Regions from separate parts of the Streptomyces sp. NPDC043870 genome, predicted to be linked through region 1. Evidence: riboswitches for the same ligand, from Rfam matches in the RefSeq annotation. Region 1 holds a riboswitch; each other region holds the start of a gene.
What was found. A riboswitch is a leader RNA that binds a small molecule or an ion and turns the genes downstream of it on or off. The one in region 1 is predicted to bind cobalamin.

Region 1 (4,835 bases):
ACGAGCGACGATCCCTTCCGGCATCGACACCACGGATACGATCATCAGGGGATGCGCAGGCTGCTGGTGAAGCGCTTGTAGAGCTGGTTCAGGTCCTTCTCGTTGTCAGCCGGGCCACTGGCCGCAAGCACGACAAGCTGGCCGTCAGCGGCAATGACACGGACGAGGATCACACTCGGGACGCCGTCGCTGTTGAACGTGATACGGCCCTCGCGGGCGGGGCGGCCGTCGACTGTTACGGGGCGGTTACTGGTCACGGTCCCGCTGATCGAGGCAGCAGCGCCTTGGATGACCTTGTCCAGCTCACCCTTGAGGTCAATTCCCGAAGCGTCCGCGACCTGGAACGCAAAGCGCTTGTTCCCGTCCTCGACCTTGTAGATACGCATCTGGACGGACTTGGAGCCGAGAGGGATGGAGACTTCCTGGGTTTCGGCCTTGCCGGGCATCTTGACCGAGATGCCGGTGGGTTTGTCGATGGTCTCGACCCACTCGGCGGTGATGCTGCGAGGCGGGCCGGTGACCGAGATCCAGTCGGCGGAGGCGGAGACGGCGGCGGAGGCGTGGAGGCCGCCTGTGCGGGCGAAGCCGTCGGGCGTGCCGGCGGCGGTGGCCCCGCCCGTCCCTGCGGCGATCAGAACGGCGGTCAGGCTCGCGGTGGCGGCCCGGCGAGCAAAGCGGCCTGTGGTGTCCACGGGTCCTCCCAGTGCTTTTCCTCGCTGTCGACGCACATGAGGTCCTCTTCCCAGTGGATCGCAGCGAGTGCTCCCTGTCATGTCGGTGCAAGAACCTTCAACCAGAATGATCTTCGGTGTGGCGACATCCGAGGCGCAGGCCGGCCGGGGATCCCGGCAAACTCCCCCGGGCTGTTCTGACGGTCCATCAGTTCTCGTTATAGTGAGCAATGCCCCTGCCGCCTCCGGAGATTCGAGGACGCATGCCACAGGTGATCCAGCACGGCGGAGGCGTCTGGTCCCTCCAGGTCCCCATCCCGGACAACCCACTCGGCCACACCCTGGTCCATGTCCTCGACACCGTCCGCGGCCCCGTCCTCATCGACACCGGCTGGGACGATCCGGCCTCCTGGACGGCCCTCACCGAGGGCCTGTCCGCCATCGGCACCTCGGTGGCCGACGTCCACGGCGTCGTCATCACCCACCACCACCCCGACCACCACGGACTGTCCGGACAGGTGCGCGAGGCGTCCGGCGCCTGGATCGCGATGCATGCGGCCGACACCGCCGTCGTACGCCGCACCCGCGCGGCACAGCCCGGCGCCTGGCTCGACTACCTGGCCGACAAGCTCGCCGCCGTCGGCGCCCCCGAGGAGCATCTCGCCCCGCTGCGCGCGGCGCGCACCGAAGGCCGGATGCGCACCCTGCCCGGGCTCCGGGCCGCCCTGCCCGACCGGGAGATCGTTCCCGGGGAGCTGGTAGACCTGGCCGGCCGTCGGCTGCGCGCGATATGGACGCCCGGCCACACCCCCGGGCACGTCTGTCTGCACCTGGAGGAGGACCATCCGGCAAACCTCCCCGGCGTTGGACGGCTCTTCTCCGGCGACCACCTGCTGCCGGGGATCACCCCGCACATCGGCCTCTACGAAGACCCCGACGACTCCACCGTCACCGACCCGCTCGGCGACTACCTCGACTCCCTGGAGCGTGTGGGCCGCCTCGGAGTCGCCGAAGTGCTCCCGGCGCACCAGCACGCCTTCACCGACGCCCCCGCACGAGTCCGCGAGCTGCTCGCTCACCACGAGGAGCGGCTCGGCGGACTGCTGGAACTCCTCGCCGCGCCGCTCACTCCGTGGCAGCTGGCCGAGCGCATGGAGTGGAACCGCCCCTGGGAGCAGATCCCCTACGGCTCACGGAACATCGCGGTCTCGGAGGCGGAGGCCCATGTGCGCCGCCTGGTGAAGCTGGGGCGGGCGGAGGCGGTGGCGGGCAGTGATCCGGTGGCGTACGTGGCGGCCCGCTGACGCCCGTCCCCGTCGGCCCGGGCGGCGGCATTCCGGCGGGCGCGTCCGCGCGGGCCCGGCAGCGAGCACGTCATGGCGGTCATTGTGTCGGCGACCCGACGACCCGACGACCCGACGACCCGACGATCCCATGGCGACGGCCCCGGACGCGGGGCGGACCGCACCCCGCGCCGCGACCCCGGACCGCCGGGACAGACCGCGCGCACGGACCGCAACCCCGGACCGCCGGGACAGACCGCGACCCCGGACCGCGGGGACAGACTGCGACTCCGGACCCCGACCCGGACCGCGGGGCAGACCGCGCGCCCGGCCGCGCATGGCGCCGACCGTCCCCGGGGGCCCGGAATACGGACCGGTAGAGTGTGCGAGTCGTCATCACACCGTACGGGGGGAAGCCGGTGTAAATCCGGCACTGACCCGCAACCGTGAGCCGCCGTCGCAGGCGGTGAGTCGGAATGCCTCGTACCGGAGTGACCGGCTCGCGCCATCGGGACCGTCCGGTGGCCGGCACCGTCGAGGTATACGGCGCCGGAGCCTGGTGCCTCAGCGTGCCTGTGCCCGGCTCCCGACAGGAGAGGCACAGTCCGCCATGACCGTTCGCCGCAGCGCAGCAGCGCTCGCCGCCGCTTCCGCCGTGCTCTGCGTGGCCGGTGCCCCGGCCGCGACGGCCGCGCCCACCCCTTCTCCCTCGCCCACGGTCCCGGCCGGGCTGTACGGCACGAAGGACCCGACGTACGACGGTGTCTGGCGGCAGTCGCTGGCGCTGCTCGCGCAGGACGTCATGCGGACCGTGCCCGCCGCGAAGTCCGTCGACTGGCTGACCGGGCAGCAGTGCGCGAACGGCGGCTTCGCCTCGTACCGCGCGGACGTCAGCAAGCCGTGCGACGCGAAGACGATGCTGGACACCAACGCAACGGCGGCCGCGGTGCAGTCCCTGCGCGCCCTCGGCGGGCACCAGGACGCCGTCAACAAGGGCCTCGCGTGGCTGAAGTCCGTGCAGAACGCGGACGGCGGCTGGAGCTACAACCCGGGCATGCCGTCCGACGCCAACTCCACGTCGATCGTGATCGGCGCCTTCGCCGCGGCGCAGGCCAAGCCGGGCGACGTGAAGTCGAAGGACGGCAGGACCCCCTACGACGCACTCGTCTCCTTCGCGATCCCGTGTGCCGACGCGACGGGCGGCGGGGCGTTCGCGTACCAGCCGGACAAGGCGGGCAAGCTGCTCGCGAACGGCGACGCCACGGCGGCGGCCGTGCTCGGCGGACTGGGCCGCGGCATGATCGTCGGTGGCCCGAAGCCGGACGGGGAACCCAAGTGCGCCACCCCGGCCAGGGCGACTCCGGAGCAGGCCGCGCGCAACGGCGCCGCGTACCTCACGAAGGCGCTGGCGAAGACCGGGCACCTGGATTCGCCCCCGCTGCCCGGCGCGACCGACCCGGCCCCGCTGCCGGACTTCGGCAACACCGCGGACGCGGTGCTCGCCCTGTCCGCCGCCGGACACAGTGACAAGGCGGCCGGTGCGGTGGCCTGGCTGGAGAAGAACTCCGCCGCCTGGGCGAAGGACGCCGGACCTGCCGCGTACGCGCAGCTCATCCTCGCCGCGCACGCGTCCGGCGCCGACCCGCGCGACTTCGGCGGTGCCGACCTGGTCGAGCAGCTGAACGCGACCGGCCCCGCGCCCACAGCCACCGACACGGCCACGCCGCAGCCGCGCGAGGGCGACTCCGACGACGAGACGGACAAGGGCGGCGACAGCGCCGGTATCTGGTGGATCGTCGGCGCGGGTGTCGCGGCCGGCGCGGGCATCGGCTTCCTGATCAGCGGTCGCCGGAAGAACCAGCAGCAGTGATGCCGGGGGCGACCGACCGCACTCGCCCCCGAGCCCGCTCCCGCGGTGCGCGGGGGTACGGGATACGCGCAGGGGCGGGCACGGTCGTGCCTGCACGACTGACCGCGCTCGTCCTCGCCCTCGGCGTCACGCTCACCGTGCTGGGCGGCGCGGGGTCCGCGCAGGCGGCGGGCTACCGGTACTGGTCGTTCTGGCAGTCCGACGGCGGGGCCTGGGCGTACGCCACCCAGGGCCCGGCCACGGCCCGGCCGGCCGATGGCACGGTGGACGGATTCCGCTTCTCCGTCAGCGCGGACTCGCAGGACTCGGCCAAGCCCCGGACCGCGCCCGGCTTCGCCGCGCTGTGCGCGGGCACCCCCGCGAAGGCCGGCACCAAGCGCGTCGGCGTGATCGTCGACTTCGGCACCCCCGCCGACGCGCCGGGGGGCGAGACGCCGCCCGCCCCGCGCACCGGCTGTGCGCAGGTCCGTCCCGACGCCACCAGCGCGGAGGCCCTCGCCGCGGTGGCCGAGCCCCTGCGCTACAACACGGATGCGCTGCTGTGCGCGATCTCCGGCTACCCGAGGACGGGCTGCGGCGAACAGGTGTCGGGCGACGCCCCGTCGACGACAGCGGCCCCGCAGTCCTCCTCGGAGTCCTCCCCGGAGTCCGCCTCCGCGCCTGCCAAGGCGACCAAGGCGACCGGCAGCGGCCCCTCGCTCGGCCTCCTCGCGGGCGTCGCCGCGGTCCTCGCGCTGGGCGCGTCGGCGTTCTGGCAGTCCCGCCGCCGCGGATGACCCCGCCGAACCCCGGCCGCCGTGCCGGTACCGACCGCACACATGCAGCCCGTCCGGCGTTTGAGGACGGAAGCACCGGCCGCGTCCACGAGGACGGCGCGTTTCCGGCCCGCCCGACGACGCCCGAGGACGGACACACCGGCCGCGTCCACGAGGACGGCGCGTCTCCCGCCCGCCCGACGACGCCCGAGGACGGACACACCGGCCGCGTCCACGAGGACGGCGCGTCTCCCGC
Region 2 (4,835 bases), on a different contig from region 1:
TAGAAGCCTGGGCAAATGGAAAACATCACGCTTCTCCTCGGGATCGTGATCATTACCGCTCTCGTGTTCGATTTCACGAACGGTTTCCACGACACAGCCAACGCGATGGCGACGACCATCTCGACCGGTGCACTCAGACCAAAGACGGCGGTGGCCATGTCCGCCGTGCTCAATCTCGTAGGCGCCTTCCTGTCCGTCGAGGTCGCGAAGACGATCTCCGGCGGGATGATCAACGAGAGCGGCATCCGCACGGAGGTGATCTTCGCGGCGCTCGTGGGCGCGATCCTGTGGAACCTCTTCACCTGGCTGCTCGGCCTGCCGTCCAGCTCCTCCCACGCGCTGTTCGGCGGCCTCATCGGCGCCGCCGTGATGTCCGCCGGCTTCTCGGCGGTGAACGGCGGCACCATCGTCACCAAGGTCCTGATCCCGGCCGTCGCCGCGCCGATCGTCGCCGGTCTCGCCGCGCTGCTCGCGACGAAGCTGACGTACAAGATCGGCAGCAGGGCCGACGACAAGGCCACCTCGAAGGGCTACCGCGCCGGCCAGATCGCCTCCGCCGGCCTCGTCTCCCTCGCCCACGGCACCAATGACGCGCAGAAGACCATGGGTGTCATCACGCTGGCCCTGGTCACCGGCGGCGTCCTCGCCCCCGGCTCGAACCCCCCGATGTGGGTCATCGTCTCCGCCGGCCTGGCGATCGCGCTCGGTACGTACCTGGGCGGCTGGCGCATCATCCGCACCATGGGCAAGGGCCTGACCGACCTCCGGCCGCAGCAGGGCTTCGCCGCCCAGACCAGCGCCGCGACGGTCATCCTGGCCTCCTCGAACCTCGGCTTCTCGCTCTCCACCACCCAGTCCTGCTCCGGGGCCGTGATGGGCGCGGGCCTCGGCCGCAAGGGCGGCGTGGTCCGCTGGTCCACCGCCACCCGGATGTTCGTCGCCTGGGGTCTGACCCTGCCGGCCGCCGGTCTGGTCGGTGCCGGGGCCGAGTTCCTGACCAGTCAGGGCACCTGGGGCGTCGTCGCCGTCGGCGTGCTGCTGGTCGCGAGCTCCGCTGTGATCTGGTCGCTCTCGCGCCGCAAGCCGGTCGACCACACGAACGTCACCGACGACGAGGCCGCCGACGCCGAGCAGGCAGGCGCCACGGCGCTGGACGGCCTGAAGGTCACCATCCCCGCCCCGGCCGCCCCCGCCGGCGAGCCCGCCCCCACCGCCGCGGTGTAAGGAGGAAACGAAAGCATGAAGATCGACTGGGCAGCTCTCGGCTCCGTCTTCGGCGTGAGCCTCGTCGTCACCGTCGCCCTGGTGGGCTTGTTCACCCTGGGCATCGTGGGCCTCTCCAAGCAGGAAGCCGCCTCCGCGCAGGGAGGCTCCGCGGTCCTGGCCCGCACGGGTGCCTACGCCTGCTTCGCGCTGTGCGCGGCGGCGGTCGCGTACGGGATCTTCCTGATCGTCGCCTGATCCGGCAGCCCGCTTCGTCCGGTCCTGTGCCCCATCACCGGGGCGGAGGACCGGACGAAGGCCGTTGCAGCGCGGAAGGCCGGGCCCCCACGGCTACTGCCGCGGCGCAGGTCAGTGTTGATGACTGGAGTAGTCGAGGTACCCGGTGTCGCCGCCCTGGTACCACGTCTCCTGGTCGCTCTCGCGCAGCGGGAGTCCGAGACGGAGCCGCTCCACCAGGTCCGGGTTGGCGAGGTAGGCGCGGCCGTAGCTGATCAGGTCCGCTCCGAGGGCGAGCCAGTGCTCGCCGAGCGCCTTGTCGGTCGGCTTCGGGCCGATCTGCCCGCCCGGGTTGACGACGAACGCGCCGGGCCACGCCTTGCGCAGCCCGATGAGCACGTCGTCCTCGGCTGTGACCAGCGTATGGACGTAGGCGAGACCGATCGGGGCGAGCGCGTCCAACAGGGCCCCGTACAGCTGCGGCACGTCGTCCTCGACCATGTCCCAGACCTGGCCCCCGGGGGAGAGACGGATGCCGACACGGTCGGCGCCGATGGCGTCGGCGGTCGCCTCCACCGCCTCGACGGCGAAGCGGATGCGTCCGGTGATGGAGCCGCCGTAGGCGTCGGTGCGGCGGTTGGCGTTGGAGGACAGGAACTGCTGGATCAGATAGCCGTTCGCCCCGTGCAGCTCGACGCCGTCGAAACCGGCGTCGATCGCCCGGCGCGCCGCGTCGGCGAACACTTGCACCTCGCGCTTGACCTCGTCGGTCGACAGGGCCCGGGGGACGGGGGCGGGCAGGAGTCCCTTGGGGCCGGTGAACAGTTCGCCCTTCAGCGCGATCGCGGACGGTGCGACGGGGTGGTGGCCGACGGTCTCGGGATGCGCGACCCGGCCGGAGTGCATGAGCTGGGCGAAGATCCTCCCGCCGTTGGCGTGCACCGCGTCGGTCACCGGCCGCCACGCCGCGACCTGCTCATCACTGTGCAACCCGGGGGTGTTGGGGTTCGACTGCCCCTGCAGGCTCGGCTGCACCCCTTCGCTGACGATCAGGCCGGCGGTGGCGCGCTGGGCGTAGTAGGTCGCCGCCGACGCGGCGGGTATGCCGTCCTGTGTGGCGCGAGCCCGGGTCATAGGGGCCATCACGACCCGGTTGGGCAGTCGGAGGTTTGCTAGCTGGTAGCTCTCGAACAGGCTGGTCACAGTCATTCCCTTTGCTCTCGAGGAGGTGCTGGCCGGTCGTGAGTTACGCTAAAACCTGACGTTGACGTCAGAGGCAAGTCCTGTGGTCCGGATCATCGGTGGGGTCCCGATCACCGGGGAGGCATCGGGAGGCAATGTGCGCATCGGCGAGCTCGCCACCAGGACGGCCGTGAGCGTGCGCGCCCTGCGGTACTACGAGGAGCAGCAACTGCTCGCGTCGGAACGCAGCCCCAGCGGACAGCGCCGGTATCCGGAGAGCGCGATCGAGCGCGTCATCCTGATCCAGCAGCTGTATGCCGCGGGGCTGTCGAGCAAGACGATCCGGGGGCTCCTTCCCTGCATCAACACGGGAGTCAGCACACCGGAGTCCCTGGCGCTGCTGAAGGCCGAACGCGACCGGATCGGCGACCGGATCGGCGAACTGGTCAGCACCCGGGACCGGCTCGACGCCGTGATCGCCGCGGCCGAGGGGACGGAGCACTAGGTCGCGCGCCCGCGTGTGGGACTCCGTGCGGCTCCGTGTGGGACTCCGCACACTGTCCCGTCGCAGGTCAAGGGCGAGTTGACGGGTGTTCTCAGCCCGTGGTGGACTTCCGGAGCCATTTACGGCGGCAGAAGAGGAAGCCGGTGCGAATCCGGCGCGGTCCCGCCACTGTCACGGGCGCGTCCCCCTTCAACGGGACGCTCCCCGAAGCCAGGAACTCTCTCCCGCCGGTCACGTCGAGCCAGGGCGCGGACCCTGAGTGAGGACGAACATGCGTACAGAGCGGACCTTTGCATGCGGTGCCGCTGCCGGACTCGCCGGCGACCTGCTCCTCGGCGATCCGCGCCGTGGGCATCCGGTCGCCGCGTTCGGCCGGGCCGCCGCTGCCGTCGAGCGGGCGCTGTGGCGCGACCACCGAGGGTGGGGCGCGGTGCACACCGCTGTGTGCGCCGGGGGCGCCGTCGTCGCGGGCGCGCTGGCCGCTGCTTCCGTGCGCCGTTCCCGTACGGCATCGATCGCGCTGACCGCGGCCGCCACCTGGGCCGTGGTCGGCGGCACGTCGCTGGGGCGGGAGGCCCGGGCGATCGGCGGGGCGCTGGCGGCCGGGGACATCGAAGTCGCCCGGGAGCGGCTGCCCCATCTGTGCGGGCGTGACCCGCAGGCGCTGGACGGACCGGGGATCGCCCGGGCGGTCGTCGAGTCCGTCGCCGAGAACACCTCCGACGCGGTCGTCGGCGCCCTGGTGTGGGGGGCGCTCGGCGGGGTGCCGGGGCTCGTGGGCTTCCGTGCCGTGAACACCCTGGACGCGATGGTGGGCCACAAGTCGCCCCGCTACCGGCGGTACGGCTGGGCGTCGGCGCGGCTCGACGACGTCGCGGGCTGGCCGGGCGCCCGGCTGACTGCGGCACTGGCGACGGTCGCCGGCGGGAATCCCCGGGGTGCGGTACGGGCCTGGCGCGTGGATGCCGCGAAGCATCCGAGCCCCAACGCCGGCCCGGTGGAGGCGTCGTTCGCGGGGGCGCTCGGAGTGAGGCTCGGCGGGACCCTGTCCTACGGTGGGCGGGTCGAGCACCGGCCCGTACTCAACGGGGACGGCCGGGCCGTCGAAGTCGCGGACATCGAACGTGCGGTGCGGCTGTCGCGCCGCGTGGGGGTGCTGGCACTCGCGGCGTGCGCGGGCGCTCGGCTCGTATACGGGGCTGTCAGGGGGAGGCGTACATGAGTGGCGGTGGACTGCTGGTCGCCGGGACGACGTCGGACGCGGGCAAGAGCGTCGTCACGGCGGGGATCTGCCGATGGCTGGTGCGCCAGGGCGTGAAGGTCGCGCCCTTCAAGGGACAGAACATGTCCCTGAATTCGTTCGTGACGCGCGAGGGCGCGGAGATCGGCCGTGCGCAGGCCATGCAGGCGCAGGCGGCGCGGGTGGAGCCCTCAGCGCTGATGAACCCCGTACTGCTCAAGCCGGGCAGCGACCGGTCCAGCCAAGTCGTGCTGATGGGCAAGCCGGTGGGCGAGATGAGTGCGCGCGGGTTCTTCGGGGGGTCCGGGCCCACGGCGCAGCCGCAATCAGGTGCTGTGTCCCCCGGGAAAATGCTGCACGGCGGGCGGCAGCAGGCGCTGTTCGGGCCCGTCATGGAGTGCCTGGAGGAGCTGCGGGGCACCTATGACGCCGTGATCTGCGAGGGAGCCGGCAGCCCGGCCGAGATCA
Region 3 (4,835 bases), on a different contig from region 1:
CGTCCGCGTACGGCTCCTGGGAGGCGGCCTCCAGCACCGCCGTGGCCATCGCGAAGACCCCCGGGTCACCACCCGAGACCACCGCCACCCGCCGCCCGCGCCGCGCGAGGTCCAGCGCGAACTCGGCGCGCTCCGACTCCACCTTGTTGTCGGAGCCGTGCCGCCGCTGGCCGGGCCGTACCGGCACCCGGTCCAGGTAGGTCGTGTAGCCGACCAGATCGTCGGCGGAGGCGAGCGCCCCTCGCGTCTCGGGCGTCAGCCACAGCGGCCCCGCCGGGCCGGTGCCCACGACGACGACCTCGCCCTGCGGACGCGTCTTCGGCCGCACCTCGTCGATGCGGCTCGGCAGCACCGCCACCGAGAAGTACGGCACGGACTCCGGATCCACCTCGGCCAGCGGCTCCGTACGCTCGCCCGGCATCGTCGCCCGCTCCACGTACCGCGCGTCGTCCAGCCGCCCCGCGCGCTCCAGCGCCCGGCGCACCGCCGGGAAGGTCCGCCCCAGCTTCATCACCACAGCGGAGTCGGTCGAGGCGAGACGGGCCGTCAGCTCCTCCTCGGGCAGCGTGCCCGGGATGATCGTCAGCACCTCCTCGGCCTCCACGAGCGGCTGTCCGAGCCGGGCCGCGGCCGCGCTGACCGACGTGACCCCGGGGATCACCTCGGTCGGGTACCGGTGGGCCAGCCGCTTGTGCATGTGCTGGTACGAGCCGTAGAAGAGCGGGTCGCCCTCCGCGAGCACGGCCACGGTCCGCCCCGCGTCGAGATGCGCCGCGAGCCGCTCCGCGGCCTCCTCGTAGAAGTCGTTGAGCGCGCCGCGGTAGCCGCCGGGGTGATCGGTGGTCTCGACCGTGATCGGGTACATCAGCCGCTCTTCGATGTGGTCGGAGCGCAGGTGCTTCGCCACGATCGAGCGCGCGATGGAACGGCCGTGCCGTGCGCTGTGGTACGCCACGACGTCCGCCTCGGCGATGACCTCCACCGCGCGCAGGGTCATCAACGACGGATCGCCGGGCCCCAGCCCGACGCCGTAGAGCTTCCCGGTCACGTCGCTCACTCCGCCTCACTCGCTATCGCGTTGATCGCTGCCGCGGCCATGGCGCTGCCGCCGCGCCGCCCGCGCACCACCAGGTGCTCCAGGCCCGAACCGTGCACGGCGAGCGCGTCCTTGGACTCGGCCGCGCCGATGAAACCGACCGGCACGCCGATGACGGCGGCCGGGCGGGGCGCGCCCTCCTCGATCATCTCCAGGAGCCGGAAGAGTGCGGTGGGCGCGTTGCCGACGGCGACGACCGCGCCGTCGAGGCGGTCGCGCCACAGCTCCAGCGCGGCCGCGCTGCGCGTCGTACCGAGTTCGGCGGCGAGCGCGGGCACGGACGGGTCGGAGAGCGTGCATATCACGTCGTTGTCCGCGGGCAGCCGCTTGCGGGTGACACCGCTGGCGACCATCTGGGCGTCGCAGAGGATGGGTGCGCCGGCACGCAGGGCCGCGCGTGCGCGGGCCACCACGCCGGGCGAGTAGGCGAGATCGCGGACGAGGTCGGTCATGCCGCAGGCGTGGATCATCCGCACCACGACCTGGCTGACGTCGGCGGGCAGCGCGGCGAGATCGGCCTCGGCGCGGATCGTGGCAAAGGACTGGCGGTAGATCTCCGCGCCGTCCTTCTCGTAGTCGAACACTGTGCTCTCGCTCATCTCGTGACGGTCTTCGTGGCGGTCTTCGTGGCGGTCGTCGGGACGGTCGTGGTCCGTGCCGCCGCGACGGCGTCGGCCAGTCCCCGGTCTGTCGGTACGCCGGTCGGCCCGTCGACCGGTACGCCGGCGCCGGGCACGGTCACCCGGTACGTGCCGTCCGCCGTGGCCAGGACGTCCACGTACTGCCCGTGCGGATGTCCGCACCGTCGCTCGCAGCCGGACCAGTACACGGGCAGGCCGCCCCGGCCGGGTGTCGCGTCGGTCCGTACGTCGGCCAGCGACTTGGCGCATCCGGGCCGGCCTGTGCAGGCGCCGACGCCGTACCAGGGGGAGTCGGCGCCGGTGATCAGCCCGGCCTCGCCGAGCTGCGCCAGCCGCTCCTCGGCCGCCGCGCGGTCGGCGAACCCGGGCACGACGACTCCGCGCCACGGCGTGAGCCGTACCTCGTCCGCGGGCGCGGGCAGCAGCGCGCGGACCTGCGCGACGGTGAGCCGTCCGAGCGGGGCGGCGACGGAGAGGGCCCAGCCGCCGGGCCCTTCGACGACCCCGGGCCGGGGTTCCGCCTCACGGCCGAAGGCCGTACGGGGGTCCGGGGGCGTGCCCCCCACGCGGCGGAGCCGCAGATCGACACCGCCGGGGAGGGGCGGAGCGGGCAAAGGTTCCGCAGCAATGCCCGCCCGTTCCAGATGCGCCCCCACGGCAATGTCCTGCCCACCGGGCAGCTCCCGCACCCGCCACGCCCCCGTGCCCGCCGCGGCCGCCGCCGCGAGGAAGGCTTCCGAGGCGGCGAGGGCCGCGCGCGGGGCATCGGCAGCGCGGACGCGAAACGCCTGGTCCCCGACGCGTACGAGCGCCGAGCCGCCGGTCTCTGCGAGCAAGGTCACATCCGCACCGAGGCCCGCCACATCCCCGCGCCCGTCGTCCAGGGCGAACAGGAACCGCCCGGACAGCCCGGCCGCCCAGTCGCTCGCGCACAGCAGTACGTCCAGTTCGCGCGCCCACAACTGGACGTCGCCGTAACCGAGTCCGTCGAGTCCGGCGAGCGGTGAGGCCAGCACGTTGCGCACCCGCTCGTGCGTGTCCGAGGGCAACAGCCCGGCCTCCCGCAGCACTCCCGCGAGCGGCGCCCCGCACCCCTCGCCGAGGCCGCGCAGCTCCGCGTTTCCCCGGGAGGTGATGCTCAGCGCCCCGTCGCCGAGCCGCTCCGCCGCAGCGGCCAGGGCTTCGGCCTGACGAGCCGTCAAGAAGCCTGCGGGCAACCGGAGTCGGGCCAGCTGCCCGTCGTCCGCCGCGTGGAGCCGCAGCGCGCCCGGGCATGCGTCTCCCCGGTCCCGAATGCGGGGTTCGTCCCGGTCCGGGGGTGTTGGCGGTGTGGGCGGCATGGCGGCGAGCATACCCACGTCATTCCAGGTGGCCGCCCTGCCGGCAAGGGCCAGCCTCTACTATGCAGAACGGCACGGGGTCCCAGGGCCCTAGGGAGGAAGCCCGGTGAGAATCCGGCGCGGTCCCGCCACTGTGAGCCGGGCCCCCGGGACCCGGCAAGTCAGGAACTCCCGCCGTCCTACGACCACCCGGGGCGCGGACACCCCGAGGAAGGCCTGCGCACGCGATGACGCACGCGACGATCCTGCTGCTGTCGACCTCTGACACCGACCTGCTCAGCGCCCGCGCGGCCGAGGGCAACGACGGCCCGGTGGCGTACCGCTTCGCCAATCCCTCCCGGCTCCCGCTCGACGAGCTGCCGGCCCTCCTCGACGGCACCGACCTCGTCGTCGTACGGCTCCTCGGCGGTATCCGCGCCTGGCAGGAGGGTCTGGACCAGCTGCTGGCCCAGGACCGGCCCGTGGTCGTCCTCACCGGCGAACAGGCCCCCGACGCCCAGCTGATGGAGGCCTCCACCGTCCCGGTCGGGATCGCCGCCGAGGCGCACGCCTACCTCGCGCACGGCGGTCCGGGCAATCTGGAGCAGCTCGCCCGTTTCCTGTCGGACACGGTCCTGCTCACCGGTCATGGCTTCGAGCCCCCGGCCCCGGCGCCCACCTGGGGCCCCCTGGAACGCGAGGCGAAGAGCACCAGCGGCACCAGCGGCCCCACCATCGCCGTGCTCTACTACCGCGCCCACCACATGAGCGGGAACACCGCCTTCGTCGGCGCCCTCTGCGACGCCGTCGAGGACGCGGGCGGCCGGGCCCTCCCGCTCTACGTGGCGTCGCTGCGCGCCCCCGAGCCGGAGCTCCTCGAACAGCTCCGCGGCGCCGACGCCATCGTCACGACCGTCCTCGCGGCCGGCGGCACCAGGCCCGCCGAGGCACAGGCCGGCGGTGACGACGAGTCCTGGGACGCGGGCGCGCTCGCCGCGCTCGACGTGCCCGTCCTGCAGGCGCTGTGCCTGACCGGGTCGCGCAGCAGCTGGGAGGAGAACGACGAGGGCCTGTCCCCGTTGGACGCCGCCAGCCAGGTCGCGGTCCCGGAGTTCGACGGCCGCCTCATCACCGTCCCGTTCTCCTTCAAGGAGATCGACGAGGACGGCCTCCCGGCCTATGTCCCCGACCCCGAGCGCGCTGCCCGCGTCGCCGGGATCGCCGTACGCCACGCCCGTCTGCGCCACATTCCGAACGCCGAGAAGCGGCTGGCTCTCGTCCTGTCCGCGTACCCGACGAAGCACTCCCGCATCGGCAACGCCGTCGGCCTCGACACCCCCGCCTCCGCGGTCTCGCTCCTGCGCCGGCTCCAGGCGGAGGGCTACGACTTCGGTACGGAGGAGATCCCCGGCCTCGCGTCCGGCGACGGCGACGAGCTGATCTACGCGCTCATCGAGGCGGGCGGCCACGACCAGGACTGGCTCACCGAGGAGCAGCTCGCCCGCAATCCGGTCCGTATCCCGGCCGCCGACTACAAGCGCTGGTACGCGACCCTGCCGCAGGAACTGCGCGAGCACGTCGAGGAGCACTGGGGCCCGGCGCCCGGCGAGATGTTCCTGGACCGCTCCCGCAATCCCGAGGGCGACATCGTGCTGGCCGCCCTGCGCCGCGGCAATCTCCTCGTCGTGATCCAGCCGCCGCGCGGCTTCGGCGAGAACCCGATCGCGATCTACCACGACCCCGATCTGCCGCCCTCGCACCACTACCTCGCCGCCTACC
Region 4 (4,835 bases), on a different contig from region 1:
GGTCGGCGTCTCCATGAAGAGGTTCAGCGACTGCGACTGGTCCAGGAACGGCGTGCGGGCGGCGGCCATGTCGATGAGGCCGCGCTGCGGGATCTCCCATGCCGTGCGGTACAGCTCGCGCACATCCGCCGGGATCCAGTTCAGGCCCTGCACCGAGCCGCTGGAGTCGCGCAGCGCCTCGCGGGTCTGCGCGTCCCACACGCCCAGCTTCTTCAGGTCGTCCACCAGGTAGGAGTTGACCTGCAGGAACTCGCCGGACAGCGTCTCGCGCTTGAAGAGGTTGGAGACCTGCGGCTCGATGCACTCGTACACGCCCGCGATCGAGGCGATGGTCGCGGTCGGCGCGATGGCGAGGAGGAGCGAGTTGCGCATCCCGGTCCCGGCGATCCGGGCGCGCAGCGCCGCCCAGCGCTCGGGCCAGTTGAGTTCCACGTCGTAGTGGTCCGGGTGCAGCACACCTCGCGCCGCGCGGGTCTGCTCCCAGGCGGGCAGCGGGCCGCTGCGCTCGGCGAGGTCGCAGGACGCCTCGTACGCCGCCAGCATGATCCGCTCGGCGATCCGCGTCGACAGGGCCCGGGCCTCGGCCGAGTCGAACGGCATCCGCAGTTTGAAGAAGACGTCCTGGAGACCCATCGCGCCCAGGCCCACCGGGCGCCACTTGGCGTTGGAGCGGCCGGCCTGCTCGGTCGGGTAGAAGTTGATGTCGACGACCCGGTCGAGGAAGGTCACGGCGGTACGGACGGTCTCGTCCAGCCGCTCCCAGGCGATCTCCGCGCCGTCGGCTCCCTCTTCGACGAAGGCGCCGAGGTTGACCGAACCGAGGTTGCAGACCGCCGTCTCGCCGTCGTTGGTGACCTCGATGATCTCGGTGCAGAGATTGGAGGAGTGGACGACCGTGCCGGGCTCGGCGGTCTGGTTCGCGGTCCGGTTCGAGGCGTCCTTGAACGTCATCCAGCCGTTGCCGGTCTGGGCGAGCGTGCGCATCATGCGGCCGTAGAGGTCACGGGCCGGGATCGTCTTGCGCGCGAGCCCGGCGGCCTCCGCCTTGCGGTACGCGGCGTCGAAGTCGTCGCCCCACAGGTCGACCAGTTCGGGCACGTCGGCCGGTGAGAACAGCGACCACTCGGCGTCCGCGTTCACCCGGCGCATGAACTCGTCGGGGATCCAGTGCGCCAGGTTGAGGTTGTGCGTACGGCGCGCCTCCTCGCCCGTGTTGTCGCGCAGCTCCAGGAACTCCTCGATGTCCGCGTGCCAGGTCTCCAGGTAGACGCAGGCGGCGCCCTTGCGGCGGCCGCCCTGGTTCACGGCGGCGACCGAGGAGTCCAGCGTCCGCAGGAACGGCACGATGCCGTTGGAGTGGCCGTTGGTGCCGCGGATCAGCGAACCGCGGGAGCGGATGCGGGAGTAGGAGAGGCCGATGCCGCCCGCGTGCTTCGACAGCCTCGCGACCTGGTGGTAGCGGTCGTAGATCGAGTCCAGCTCGTCCAGCGGGGAGTCCAGCAGATAGCAGGATGACATCTGGGGGTGGCGCGTGCCGGAGTTGAAGAGGGTGGGGGAGGACGGCAGGTAGTCCAGCCGGCTCATCATCCCGTACAGCGCGGCGACTTCGTCGAGAGCCCGGACCGAGTCGTCCTCCGCCAGGCCGGCGGCTACGCGCAGCATGAACTGCTGCGGTGTCTCGATGACCTTGCGGGTGATCGGGTGCCGGAGGAGATAGCGGCTGTAGAGGGTGCGCAGGCCGAAGTAGCCGAAGCGGTCGTCGCCGGCGGGGTCGATGAGCGTGTCGAGGCGCCCGGCGTGGGTCTGTACGAACGCGGCCGTGCGGTCCGCGATCAGGCCCTCGCGGTGGCCGACGGCGACGGAGCCGGAGAAGGCGGCCGCCCCCTGTGAGGCGGCCTCCTCCGCGATGGTGAGGGTGAGCAGCCGGGCGGCGAGCCGTGAGTAGGCCGGGTCCTCCGAGATCAGTCCGGCGGCCGCTTCGGTGGCCAGCTCGCGCAGTTCGGCCTCGTCCGAGCCCGCGTGACGGCCCCGGAGCGCGGCGGCGGCGACGCGGCCCGGGTCGGTGTCGGGGAGATCGGCGGTGAGGTCGGTAAGGGTCCGCAGCAGCGCGGTACCTGGCCCGTCGGGCAGCTTCGTTGAAGCAGGATCGGGCGGCGCGATGGTCACGGGGTGCTCTCCCTCGCTCGGCTGGGGGCCGGCGGGGCACAGGGGCACGGGCGCACGCGTCTGAGAGCCGGTGCGCCGCGTCCACCGGCCTGTTCCGCGAGGCCCGGACGTGTCGGCACCCGGGCCGGACGGACCGGGTGCGTTGCCGACAGGTCCTCGGACTCGTGGGTATGCAAAGGAGCGAATGCAGACCAACTCACCGTTGCGGGACAGTTCCGGATTTCCACCGGATTCCCCTGCTGCGGCAACGGAGTCGAGCATACATGTAGGGGCGGGTCGATGCCGCGCCCCCCACATGTTGTGTCGCGGTGGTGTGGCTCACCCCTCAGAGCTCAAGCGCGTACGTCAGCAGGGGATCGAGGCCTGTCAGCGGTTCCCAGTCCCGCCCCGGGGTCCGTACGAAGCCCAGACGCTCATGGATGCGTTGGGCGCCACGCATCCGCCGCTGGGTCGACAACACCAGCCGACGGCACCCCTCGAGGGCCCGGGCCCGCTCGACCGGACACATCCCGCAGCACGGCGAGACAGGGGTCCTGCTCCCCGAAGTCCAGCAGTCCGTCCCCGAGATACGCCTGCGCGGTGAGTTCCCCGAGGGCGTCGTACTCTTCCGGCTCCAACGGTCTGATGGTCGCATCCATCCCGGCGGTCTGCCGCGAACAGGCCACGTGATTCCGGTTCCGCAGGTCACGGGCTTCCAGGGGCCGGCGGTCGTCCGGGGCCGGGGCGGAGGCCGCGCAGCGTCACCGGAACCGTGATCACGATTACCTTGAGTTCCCCGGAGCTTCCCATTCATTTTCCCTCCGTTCGGCCTTCACCTCGCCGTGCACACAGGCCCTACACAAGCCGCGAGCGTCGGGTGCGCTCGGGGATGTCTTCCCGCCACAGGCGAAGAGCGCATGGGCGGAGGACGGGAGGGGGTGGTTTCGATGGTTCGGCCGCGGTTCTTGTACGTGATGCGCGTATCGCCGCAGAGACCTGAGGAGGAGAAGCCGGTCGGGTGGCGGCTGATCGGGGCGAACAACCGCGAACTGGGACGCAGCGCCGAAGCGTTCGCCGGCCCCGAGGACTGCGCTGCCGCGCTGATCGAACTGCGTGAGAAGGTCGCCGAGGCCCGTGTGCTGCTCTCCATGCCGGACGCGGCGGGCAGCTGGACATGGCGCCTCGAACTCGACGGGCGGGCCGTCGCGGTCGCGGGCCGGCCCTATCAGCGCCAGCGCGAATGCCAGTACAACCTCAGCCAGTTCCTGGCGGCCGTTCCCGTGGCCCGGCTGGCCGAGGGGATGCCCAGCAGGCCCCGGCTGCGCGGAGTGCCGCTGCGCGGGGCCGCGGAACCGGCGTCCACGTGTGCGGAGCAGGACGACGAGGGCCACGCGCCGGCGGCCGGGTCCCTCGCACGGACCGACTCCCCCACGCGGGCCGTCGCCGGGGCGGGTGCCCGATGACGCTTGCCATGCCCGGGCTCCACAAGCCCGAGCCGGATCCCGACCACGCGGACGCGGCGGACAAGCCCCGCTCACTGCGCAGCAGGGGAGTACTGGCGGACCGGATCTTCCGGGGAGGCGCGCGCGGCAGCGGCGCCATCGTGCTGGTCGTCATGCTGCTGGTCGGCGTCTTCCTCACCTACCGCGCCAAGCAGGCACTCGACGTCGCCGGGTTCTCGTTCCTGACCACATCGGCGTGGGAGCCGGACTCCCATCGCTTCGGCATCGCCGCGGTGATCACCGGCACCGTGCTCATCGGCCTCGTGGCGATCTGTATCGCGGTCCCGCTCGCGATGGGCACCGCCCTGTACATCTCGGAGTACGCGCCGCGGAAGCTGAAGCGGACACTCGTCAGCCTCGTCGACCTCATGGCCGCGGTGCCGAGTGTGGTCTACGGCCTGTGGGGCGCCTTCTTCCTGCAGGGGTACATCGTCGGGCTCTCCCGCTGGCTCACCACCTACTTCTCCTGGATCCCGCTCTTCGAGGTCGACGGGGCCGATCCCACCGACCCGCTGGAGACCACGACCGTCTACACCTCCTCCACCTTCATCGCGGGCGTCGTCGTGGCGCTCATGGTCACGCCGATCGCCTGCTCGGTGATGCGCGAGACCTTCTCCCAGGCGCCTCCGGGCGAACGGGAGGGCGCATTCGCCCTCGGCGCGACCCGGTGGGGAATGATCCGCGCGGTCGTCCTTCCCTTCGGCTGGGGCGGTGTGATCGGCGGGACCATGCTGGGCCTCGGCCGGGCCCTCGGCGAGACGATCGCCGTCTTCATGATCATCTCCCCTGTCTTCGCCGTGCAGCCGCACATCCTGCAGAACGGCGCCAACTCGGTGTCGGCGCTGATCGCCCTGCGCTACGGCTCGGCGAGCGAGTTCGGCATGTCCGCCCTGATGGCCGCGGGACTCGCGCTGTTCCTTATGACCCTTGTCGTGAACTTCATCGCCTCGTCGATCGCGGCCCGCAGCCGCTCCGGCAGCGGGGCGGAGGCCTGAGATGACCGACCTGCTCAAGGAAGACGTCCGCGCACAGCAGCCCGCGCGGACCGTACGGCCGGCGGCCGGGGTACGGGACGACTCCCCGGAAGTCCGCCGGAACACCTCGTCCGTGCACGCCTCCGACCTCCTCGCCCTGGCGGGCGCCGCCGTGGGATCGCTCGCACTGACGGTGCTGCTGTTCGTCTGGGTG

Region 2: it holds a riboswitch for cobalamin, as region 1 does, so the genes downstream of both, AC0699_RS06150 (cobalamin biosynthesis protein) here and AC0699_RS20370 (prenyltransferase/squalene oxidase repeat-containing protein) in region 1, are expected to answer to the same signal.
Region 3: it holds a riboswitch for cobalamin, as region 1 does, so the genes downstream of both, cobN (cobaltochelatase subunit CobN) here and AC0699_RS20370 (prenyltransferase/squalene oxidase repeat-containing protein) in region 1, are expected to answer to the same signal.
Region 4: it holds a riboswitch for cobalamin, as region 1 does, so the genes downstream of both, AC0699_RS18250 (ribonucleoside-diphosphate reductase subunit alpha) here and AC0699_RS20370 (prenyltransferase/squalene oxidase repeat-containing protein) in region 1, are expected to answer to the same signal.

Annotation. Positions count from the first base shown of each region.
Region 1 is NZ_JBWKDT010000015.1:125,373-130,207, forward strand. It holds gene AC0699_RS20355 (CorA family divalent cation transporter) at 1-45, opposite strand, end outside; gene AC0699_RS20360 (hypothetical protein) at 45-692, opposite strand; gene AC0699_RS20365 (MBL fold metallo-hydrolase) at 935-1,975, shown strand; cobalamin riboswitch at 2,325-2,472, shown strand; gene AC0699_RS20370 (prenyltransferase/squalene oxidase repeat-containing protein) at 2,565-3,824, shown strand; gene AC0699_RS20375 (SCO2322 family protein) at 3,911-4,600, shown strand; partial or broken gene AC0699_RS20380 (hypothetical protein) at 4,597-4,835, shown strand, end outside.
Region 2 is NZ_JBWKDT010000003.1:358,390-363,224, reverse strand. It holds gene AC0699_RS06170 (inorganic phosphate transporter) at 16-1,224, shown strand; gene AC0699_RS06165 (hypothetical protein) at 1,240-1,461, shown strand; gene AC0699_RS06160 (alkene reductase) at 1,573-2,643, opposite strand; gene AC0699_RS06155 (MerR family transcriptional regulator) at 2,780-3,127, shown strand; cobalamin riboswitch at 3,213-3,367, shown strand; gene AC0699_RS06150 (cobalamin biosynthesis protein) at 3,399-4,349, shown strand; gene AC0699_RS06145 (cobyric acid synthase) at 4,346-4,835, shown strand, end outside.
Region 3 is NZ_JBWKDT010000007.1:267,464-272,298, forward strand. It holds gene AC0699_RS12660 (precorrin-2 C(20)-methyltransferase) at 1-1,048, opposite strand, end outside; gene AC0699_RS12665 (precorrin-8X methylmutase) at 1,054-1,695, opposite strand; gene AC0699_RS12670 (cobalamin biosynthesis protein CobG) at 1,692-3,089, opposite strand; cobalamin riboswitch at 3,134-3,267, shown strand; gene cobN (cobaltochelatase subunit CobN) at 3,305-4,835, shown strand, end outside.
Region 4 is NZ_JBWKDT010000013.1:17,827-22,661, forward strand. It holds gene AC0699_RS18250 (ribonucleoside-diphosphate reductase subunit alpha) at 1-2,166, opposite strand, end outside; cobalamin riboswitch at 2,297-2,439, opposite strand; partial or broken gene AC0699_RS18255 (hypothetical protein) at 2,492-2,804, opposite strand; gene AC0699_RS18260 (hypothetical protein) at 3,117-3,608, shown strand; gene pstC (phosphate ABC transporter permease subunit PstC) at 3,605-4,642, shown strand; gene pstA (phosphate ABC transporter permease PstA) at 4,644-4,835, shown strand, end outside.